DNA from 2 places in the Yersinia sp. SCPM-O-B-9106 (C-191) genome. Region 1 is predicted to be linked to the other one. Evidence: riboswitches for the same ligand, from Rfam matches in the RefSeq annotation. Region 1 holds a riboswitch; the other holds the start of a gene.

Region 1 (4,476 bases):
TTAGATTGAGAAATTGGATATCCCTTGGGTACGATTATGGGCGTCAGAGCACAACAAAAAGAACGGACTCGTCGTTCCCTTATCGAAGCGGCATTCAGCCAACTGAGTGCTGAGCGGAGTTTTACCAGTCTGAGTTTGCGGGAAGTCTCCCGTGAGGCGGGTATTGCACCGACTTCTTTTTACCGGCATTTCCGTGATGTAGACGAGCTTGGGCTGACAATGGTCGATGAAAGCGGCCTGATGTTGCGCCAACTTATGCGGCAAGCGCGTCAGCGGATTGCTAAGGGCGGCAGCGTTATCCGCACTTCAGTTTCAACTTTTATGGAATTTATCGGTAATAACCCGAATGCATTCCGCTTATTGCTGCGGGAACGTTCTGGGACTTCCGCTGCATTTCGTGCGGCAGTTGCGCGTGAAATTCAGCATTTTATTGCTGAGTTGGCCGATTACCTCGAGCTGGAAAACCACATGCCGCGCAGCTTCACTGAAGCTCAAGCTGAGGCCATGGTCACAATAGTGTTCAGTGCGGGTGCTGAAGCGCTGGACGTGGATATTGAACAACGGCGACAGTTAGAAGAACGTTTGGTTTTACAACTGCGGATGATCTCCAAAGGCGCTTATTATTGGTATCGTCGTGAGCAGGAAAAGCTGGCGGTGTCCCACGTTTAATAAGGAAAAGGTAAGGAAAATGATGGAAGAATCGTGTTCTGAAAAACAGCCACACTCTGAAAAGCAACCCCACCGTGAAACGGGTACGCTGCTGCTGGCCTTGATTACGGGGTTGGCAATAAACGGCTCATTTAACGCGTTATTCAGTGGATTTGTTCCTTTTTCAATCTTTCCGCTGCTGGCATTATTTTTGGCGGTTTATTGTTTGCATCAGCGCTATCTCAATTTTGCCATGCCGCGGGGCCTGCCCGTGCTAGCGGGTGCGTGTTTCTTACTTGGTATTCTAGTGTATAGCGCGATTGTGCGGGTTGAGCATCCGGCGATCGGCTCTAACTTTGTTCCCTCTATTTTGAGTGTGGCGTTGGTGTTTTGGATTCTGTTCAAACTGAAAGCACGTAAATCGATGCAGACAGATATCAATACTGATAGCGGCACGGATACAGATAATCAGCAGCCGCAATAGTTTTTCTGTTCACCAATATCTCTAAATCGAAAGGGCAACATTGCGTTGCCCTTTTGTTTGTGTCCGATTCTTGCTTTTCGTCAGTCTCTTTTTTCCAACAAAACTCCACATTCCATATGATGGGTATAAGGGAATTGATCAAATAGCGCTAATCGGCTGATTTTATGGGTATGTTGCAGCTGTTCCAAATTGGCGCACAGGGTCTCTGGATTACAAGAGATATAAAGGATGCGCGGATAAGCTTGTACTAGCTTGACGGTTTCATCATCCAGCCCACTGCGCGGTGGGTCGACAAAAATGGTTTCGCAGTTATAGCTAGTTAAATCAATATCTTTCAGTCGGTTGAACTCACGCACACCTTGCATGGCTTGGGTAAACTCTTCCGCGGACATACGGATAATTTGCACGTTGTCGATATGATTGGCGGCAATGTTGTATTGCGCCGCCGCCACTGACGGTTTGGCGATTTCAGTCGCTAATACGCGTTCAAAATTACGTGCCAATGCCAGTGAGAAATTACCGTTGCCGCAATATAGCTCCAATAAATCGCCGCTGGCATGTTGGGTGACATCAATCGCCCATTCCAGCATATGAATATTCACCGCAGCATTAGGTTGGGTGAAGCTATTCTCAACCTGACGATAAATCATCTCACGGCCGGCAACCGGCAGCACTTCGTCGATATAGTCGTGATCCAGCATGATTTTGGTTTTTGACGCCCGCCCAATCAGTTGCAGATCAAAGCCTTGCTCACGCAATTGGTCACGCAGTTCCCGCGCTTTCTGCTGCCATTCTTCATCTAATGGACGGTGATACAGCAAAGAGGCGATCAGCTTGCCGCTCAGAGTCGATAAGTAATCAATCTGGAACAGTTTGCGCCGTAAAATCGGCTCGGCTCTGATGGCAGTCATCAGCACGCTCATCAGACGATTAATTAACAAACTGGCGACCGGGAATTGCTCAACCCGAATCCGCTGCTTGGTTTGTTGGTCAAACATGATGTGGTACAAGTCGTCTTCATCATGCCAAACGCGGAACTCGGCTCTCATGCGGTAATGCTGTGCGGGAGAACGAAATATTTGCGGTTCAGGGGCTTGAAACGGCGACATCATCGCCTGAAGACGGGCAGATTTTTCCGCCAATTGGTGCTCGTAGCCGTCAGTCGGCAGGATGTCAGGAGTCATGTTTCTTCTCGTCTGGACATGATAAAAGAGGTTTATTGCAGCGGATTGTAGGGAAAGTAGCTCTGATGTCCAGTTTTTGTCACTTAATTAATTTGTTACATGAATGGAAGTCTAGACATCCATTTAACTTAATAATAACATTGCCGTCCGGTCTCAAGCTGTTACTTAAACACTTAAGAGTTAAAAGGGAATCCGGTGTAAATCCGGAGCTGACGCGCAGCGGTAAGGGGATGTTACGGCGATAGGTTTCAACCAGACACTGTCCGAAAAGACGGGAAGTCATCGCCCGCTCTGTATAGTAGAGATCCCAAGCCCGAAGACCTGCCGGTATCACGTCGCAATATTCGTGGTCGTCGCGTAATACCGACCATGGCACTGCGGCATCCGCTATTTGAGTTTGGATGCTTTCCTAAATGATCATTAAAAATACAATGACAATAAAAAAATATACGCTGTTCACAGCCCTTTCTGTGACGGCGTTTTCTGGTTGGGCGCAGGACAACACAGCTAATAAAGATGAAATGGTGGTGACTGCCAATCGTTTTAAACAACCGGTTTCTACAGTATTGGCACCTACCGATGTGGTCACTCGCGATGATATCGAGCGCTGGCAGACAAAAAGTCTTAATGAAGTCATGCGCCGTTTGCCTGGTGTGGATATTGCCCAAATGGGAGGATTGGGTCAGGGTTCTTCTATGTATATCCGTGGTACGGAAGCGCGTCATGTGCTCATCTTGATTGATGGTATCCCACTGGCTCGCACCGGTATCGTCAATAGCGTCAATCTCGATCAAATCCCGATTTCCTTGGTGCAGCGGATTGAGTATATCCGTGGGCCGCGCTCTGCAGTCTATGGCTCGGGTGCAATTGGTGGCGTCATTAACGTGATTACGCAAACAGACCAGGAGGGCGCGCAGATTAATGCCGGTGTCGGTTCCAAGGGCTACCAGCAATATGATGGCAGTGTTCGCCAGCGTTTTGGCGATACCTTAGCCACATTAGCAGGGGGATATCAGACCACCAACGGCTATAACATCAAACCTAACTCACCCAATCCAATCGACAACGACCGCGATGGTTTTCGCAATAAAAACTTCTGGGCAGGGTTGGAACATCAGTTTAACCAAGAGATTTCCGGTTTTGTTAGAGGTTATGGTTATACCAACAATACTGATTACGATATTGGCAGTTTGTCGTCCCCTTCATACAGCGGCGATGAAGAGCGGCTATATAACCATACTTATGATGCAGGGTTGCGTTATGCATCGGGAGCTTATTCTTCCCAATTAGTCGGTAGCTATCAGAAATATAAGGATTATAACTTTAGCAGCCAATATGGCCGCTATGGTGTGGCTACCACACTGGATAATATGGATCAGCGTAATGTGCAATGGGGCAACACTTACAGCTTTGAAAGTGGAACACTGAGCGCGGGCCTGGACTGGCAACAGCAGCGCCTGACCTCATCTAACCAAAATACTTCAGATACTTATAAGCGGGATAACACCGGTTTATACCTCAGTGGGCAGCAGAAACTCGGCGATGTCACGTTGGAAGCTTCTGGCCGTGGGGATAAAGATGAGCAATTTGGCTGGCATGAAACATGGCAAACAGCGGTGGATTGGGAATTTGTTCCGGATTACCGCGTGACGTTATCTTACGGAACCGGCTTCCTAGCGCCTTCATTGGGTCAACAATATGGTTCGCAGCGCTTCAACATAATTTCAAACAGTGACCTTAAACCTGAAGAATCCCGCCAATGGGAAGCTGGGCTGGAAGGGGTAACTGGGCCGGTTGATTGGCGCTTGTCGGCTTATCACAATAAAATTGAAAACCTGATTGATTACTCCTTTGATAATTCAATCGTCAAGGGGCAATACTACAATGTCAATTCTGCGACCATCAAAGGCGTGGAATGGACGGGGAACATCACTACCGGCATATTTACGCATGCGGTTACCCTGCAATATATTGACCCGCGTAATGATCTAAATAATGAGGTATTAGCTCGCCGTTCTAAGCAACAGGCTAAGTATCAGTTAGATTGGACGATGTTCAATCTTGATATGGACGTCTCTTATCAATATTACGGTAAACGCTATGACAACATCACTTCGATTTATAACTCAACTCAGCGCGAATTATCGAGTTACAGCACAG
Region 2 (4,476 bases), 1.9 Mb from region 1:
ATAATCGCGCACACAATGAAAAGATGAAATATGGCTCATATTAAAGCAGGAAATGCGAGCTTGATTGCAATAACGGAAAGAATAAAAAGCAATAAAGTCACATTTTTTAATTAAATCATAAATTGCGTATTGACTGGGTTCCAAGAGGGTTCTGGCGTGGGTAATAGCAATAATTTGTTATAGAAACTCTATTTTTTGTTTAATTAATGGCGAATCACAACAACACTTTCATTTCCCGTCTCTTTATAGTGGTTGCGTCAAGGGCCGTGCAATACCATACCCGTCATACTTCGAGCTGCATATGCGTTGGCTGCTTTTGTTCACCCCAGTCACTTACTTATGTAAGCTCCTGGGGATTTACTCAATTGCCGCCTTCCTGCAACTCGAATTATTTAGGGTATATAACGTATTAATTTAACCGTAAGCAGGGTAACCCTATGAACGACTCGCTCAAAGCTCAATGTATGGCTGAATTTCTCGGCACCGGGCTATTTTTATTTTTTGGTATTAGTTGTTTGGCGGCGATGAAAGTGGCTGGTGCCAGTTTTGGTTTGTGGGAAATTTGTATTGTATGGGGGCTGGGGATTTCACTGGCGGTCTATCTAACCGCCGGGATTTCCGGTGCTCACCTCAACCCCGCCATCACTATTGCTCTCTGGCTGTTTGCTTGTTTCCCCGCGCGCAAAGTGATTCCTTACAGCATTGCACAGATTGCCGGTGCTTTTGGTGGCGCAGCGCTATCTTATATGTTGTATCACAACTTATTTACTGATTTTGAAACTGCCCATCAGATGGTGCGCGGTAGTCTGGAAAGCCTGCAATTAGCCAGTATTTTCAGTACTTTCCCTTCACCGGCTATCAGTGTATGGCAAGCTGCATTTGTTGAAATCATAATTACCTCGATATTGATGGGGCTGATTATGGCGCTGACGGATGATGGTAACGGAGTACCGCGCGGCGCATTAGGGCCGTTATTGATTGGTATTCTGGTGGCGGTGATAGGGGCTTCAACCGGGCCATTAACCGGTTTTGCCATGAACCCGGCCCGTGATTTTGGCCCTAAATTGTTTACCTTCTTTGCCGGTTGGGGAAAAATCTCGATGACCGGTGGTCGTGATATCCCTTATTTCATTATCCCGATTATCGCACCGATTATTGGGGCCTGCCTCGGCGCAGCGGTTTATCGCTTCTTCATTGGCAAAAACCTGCCGTGTAATACCTGCAAGTTAGAGGATGAGGAAGCCAGTATATAAATGAATGCCAGTTTCCTCATCTTGAAAGAGTGAAACGGGATGAGGAAATTTCGTGATCTATTCGGGCTAATGGGCTGATTATAGTCCCCTGTTGATTATGACTCTGGTAAAGTGAATTGGTATTTTTTTCATTTTACCAAAACATAAACCTTGATAGGGAAATAGGTTTCTACTGGGTAAATAGGAGTAAAATATAACAAAAAAATAACACATTAATCATTTCAGGGATGATATATGGCAACAAACAAAAAACTAATAACAATAAATTAACTGAGAGGTTTTATCATGATTTCTGCCAGTTCTCTAAACTCAGAGCTCATAAATAAAATCGCGCAGGATTTTGCTCAGGCAACTGGGCTGGCTGTGGTGGTGGTCAATATTCACGGCGAAGAAATTTCTGATCTCTTTAATTTCACGCCATTTTGTCAATTGATGCGACAAGACCCGGTGAATCATCTTCGTTGCCGCATGAGTGATCGTTGCGGTGGTTTGGAAGCCTCAAAATCCAATGAACCTTGTATTTATCGCTGCCACGCCGGGTTAACTGACTTCTCTATTCCGCTGGTTATTGCCGGTCATTTGGTAGGGTTTGTTTTATGCGGGCAGGTGCGGTTGCACTCAGATGTTTATCTTATTGATATTCTTAATGTTGATAATCATTGGCAGCAAGATCCGGCACTGATGGATGAATTCCACAATGTGCCCATTATCGATTTTTCGCGCGTGATTGCGTCGGCAGATTTATTAAAGCTGATTGTTGAAAATTGTCTCAAAAAACATCTCAACTTTGTGGTTATCAATGACAACATGGGCAGCAAAGAACCCGGCAGAATACGGCCGGTTCACCCCCATGACAGCAAAATGAAGAAAGCACTGCGTTATATTGATGCGCATTTATCGGAAGAATTGCGGCTGGAAGAAGTCGCGGCTAAGGTGTATCTCAGCCCTTACTATTTCAGCAAGTTGTTTAAAAAATATCACGGCATCGGCTTTAATGCCTGGGTCAATCAGCAACGGATGGCTAATGCCAGAGAGATGTTGCAGCACAGTGATTGGAGCATTGCTAGCATTGCTAAGAATCTAGGTTTTTCCCAGACCAGCTATTTCTGCAAAGTGTTCCGTCAGACCTACAATGTGACACCGCAGGTATTTCGCTCACTTTCTTCTGAACGCAGCAAGATGGAGTAACCATCATTGATTTAATATTATGCAATTTGGTCGTGCACTTGGGTTTTCTATTTAAATAAACAAACTAAAAATTAACTACTTAAAATAATTAATGACAATAATTTGCTATAGGCCAAGTGGACTTAAAACTTTGTAAGTTACTGTTTTTAATTTTAAATTACTCATGGTTTCGACAATAATTTGTTGTGGTGATGCAAAAAAATCCCTATCAAAAAATCAAATTCACCATTTTTTATGAACAGAAAAGAGTATATTAATTTTAAGAAATTCCATCAGACTAATAATGAATAAACACTCTGTTATAACAGTGTAAATAAAGAGATAAATGAGATAACGAAACAAGAAATTAAATAACAGAATCTACTGTAATTAGATAATTGTAGTTACTGAAATGGTTATGTCGTGTGCTTGTCCTCAAGACATGATTGGGAAGGGGGTGACAATCCCCCGCAGCCCCCGCTGCTGTGATGCTGACGAACCCGCTGAAACCACTGATCCACAGGATTGGGAAGGTAGCGGGGGAGGGTGACGCTAAGCCAGAAGACCAGCCAAATCAGTAAAAGAGTTTCAACTCCTTCGGTGGGAAGCGGGTTGTCATCAGATGCGCGCAGCGGTGACGTTGCGTAGATGCACCTTTTTGACACTGCATATCCCGCTTGAAATGGCGGGATTTTTTTATGCAATGCTCAGGCAAACAAGCATTTATCATCGCAGGAACCGGCAGCGGGTGCGGTAAAACCACCGTAACCTTGGGTATTTTGCGGGCGCTGATGGCGCGTGGATTGTCGGTGCAGCCGTTTAAGGTCGGGCCGGATTATCTGGATACTGGCTGGCATACCGCAGTCAGTGGCGTGACGTCGCGTAACCTCGATGCTTTTATGTTGCCGCCGGCCACCCTCAATGGGCTGTATAACCAACATATGCGCCATGCTGATGTCGCCGTGATTGAAGGTGTCATGGGGCTATATGACGGCTATGGCACTGACCCCGATTATTGCAGCAGTGCGGCGATGGCCAAGCAATTGGGCTGCCCGGTTATCTTGCTGGTGGATGGCAAAGCGGTGTCGACATCCGTGGCGGCGACGGTACTGGGCTTCTGTCAATTCGACCCTGACCTCACCATTGCTGGGGTGATTGTTAACCGCGTCAATTCAGAAAATCACTATCAACTTATTCGCCACGCTATTGAACACTATTGCGGAATTCCAGTTTTGGGCCGCTTGCCGGTCATGGACGATGTGGTTTTGCCATCGCGCCATTTAGGGCTGATTCCGGCACAGGAGCGAGCCGGTGGGCTATCCAAACAACCCGATAATTCGCCACGCTGGCAGCAGTTGGCCCAACAGGTCGAAGAGTTTATCAATCTTGACCGGTTACTGGCCCTGACCTCTTGCACTGAACTTCCGGTTGGAACCCCGCCGACATTACCACCTCAAGCTTTGGCCGACGGGCTGACACTGGCCTTAGCCGAAGATGAAGCTTTCAATTTTTATTACCCCGATAACCTTGATTTGCTGGAGCTGGCTGGAGTGCGTATCCAGCGCTTTAGTCCGCTGCATGACCGCAGCTTGCCTGATTGCCAGATGATTTATTTGGGCGGCGGTTATCCCGAGATTCACGCCAGTGCGCTGGCAGAAAATACCGCCATGCACACCGCATTACAGCAAGCTCATCGCCAGCAAATCCCTTTGTATGCCGAATGTGGTGGCTTGATGTATTTGGGTGACGGTCTTACCGATGACCGCGGGCAGCGCCATGGGATGGTGGGGATTTTGCCCGGTGAAAGCCGCATGGGGAAGCGCTTGACCCGCTTTGGTTACTGTCAGGCGCAAGCCCACAGTGACACATTATTAGCTGCGCAAGGCGAAATATTGCGCGGCCATGAGTTCCATTACTCCGATTTTACCAGCCCGCTGACACCCGTTTTTGATAGCAGTAAATGGCGCGACGGCGAGGTTATCCAGCGCTGGCACAGTGGCTATCAAGTGCAACGTACCCAAGCCAGCTATCTGCATATTCACTTTGCCCAACGCCC

The links. A riboswitch is a leader RNA that binds a small molecule or an ion and turns the genes downstream of it on or off. The one in region 1 is predicted to bind cobalamin.
Region 2: it holds a riboswitch for cobalamin, as region 1 does, so the genes downstream of both, OP863_RS07685 (cobyrinate a,c-diamide synthase) here and btuB (TonB-dependent vitamin B12 receptor BtuB) in region 1, are expected to answer to the same signal.

The regions. Positions count from the first base shown of each region.
Region 1 is NZ_CP110791.1:4,224,541-4,229,016, reverse strand. It holds gene fabR (HTH-type transcriptional repressor FabR) at 37-669, shown strand; gene OP863_RS19080 (YijD family membrane protein) at 689-1,132, shown strand; gene trmA (tRNA (uridine(54)-C5)-methyltransferase TrmA) at 1,213-2,316, opposite strand; cobalamin riboswitch at 2,448-2,660, shown strand; gene btuB (TonB-dependent vitamin B12 receptor BtuB) at 2,730-4,476, shown strand, end outside.
Region 2 is NZ_CP110791.1:1,669,023-1,673,498, forward strand. It holds gene pduF (propanediol diffusion facilitator PduF) at 438-1,253, shown strand; gene pocR (transcriptional regulator PocR) at 1,539-2,441, shown strand; cobalamin riboswitch at 2,830-3,009, shown strand; gene OP863_RS07685 (cobyrinate a,c-diamide synthase) at 3,119-4,476, shown strand, end outside.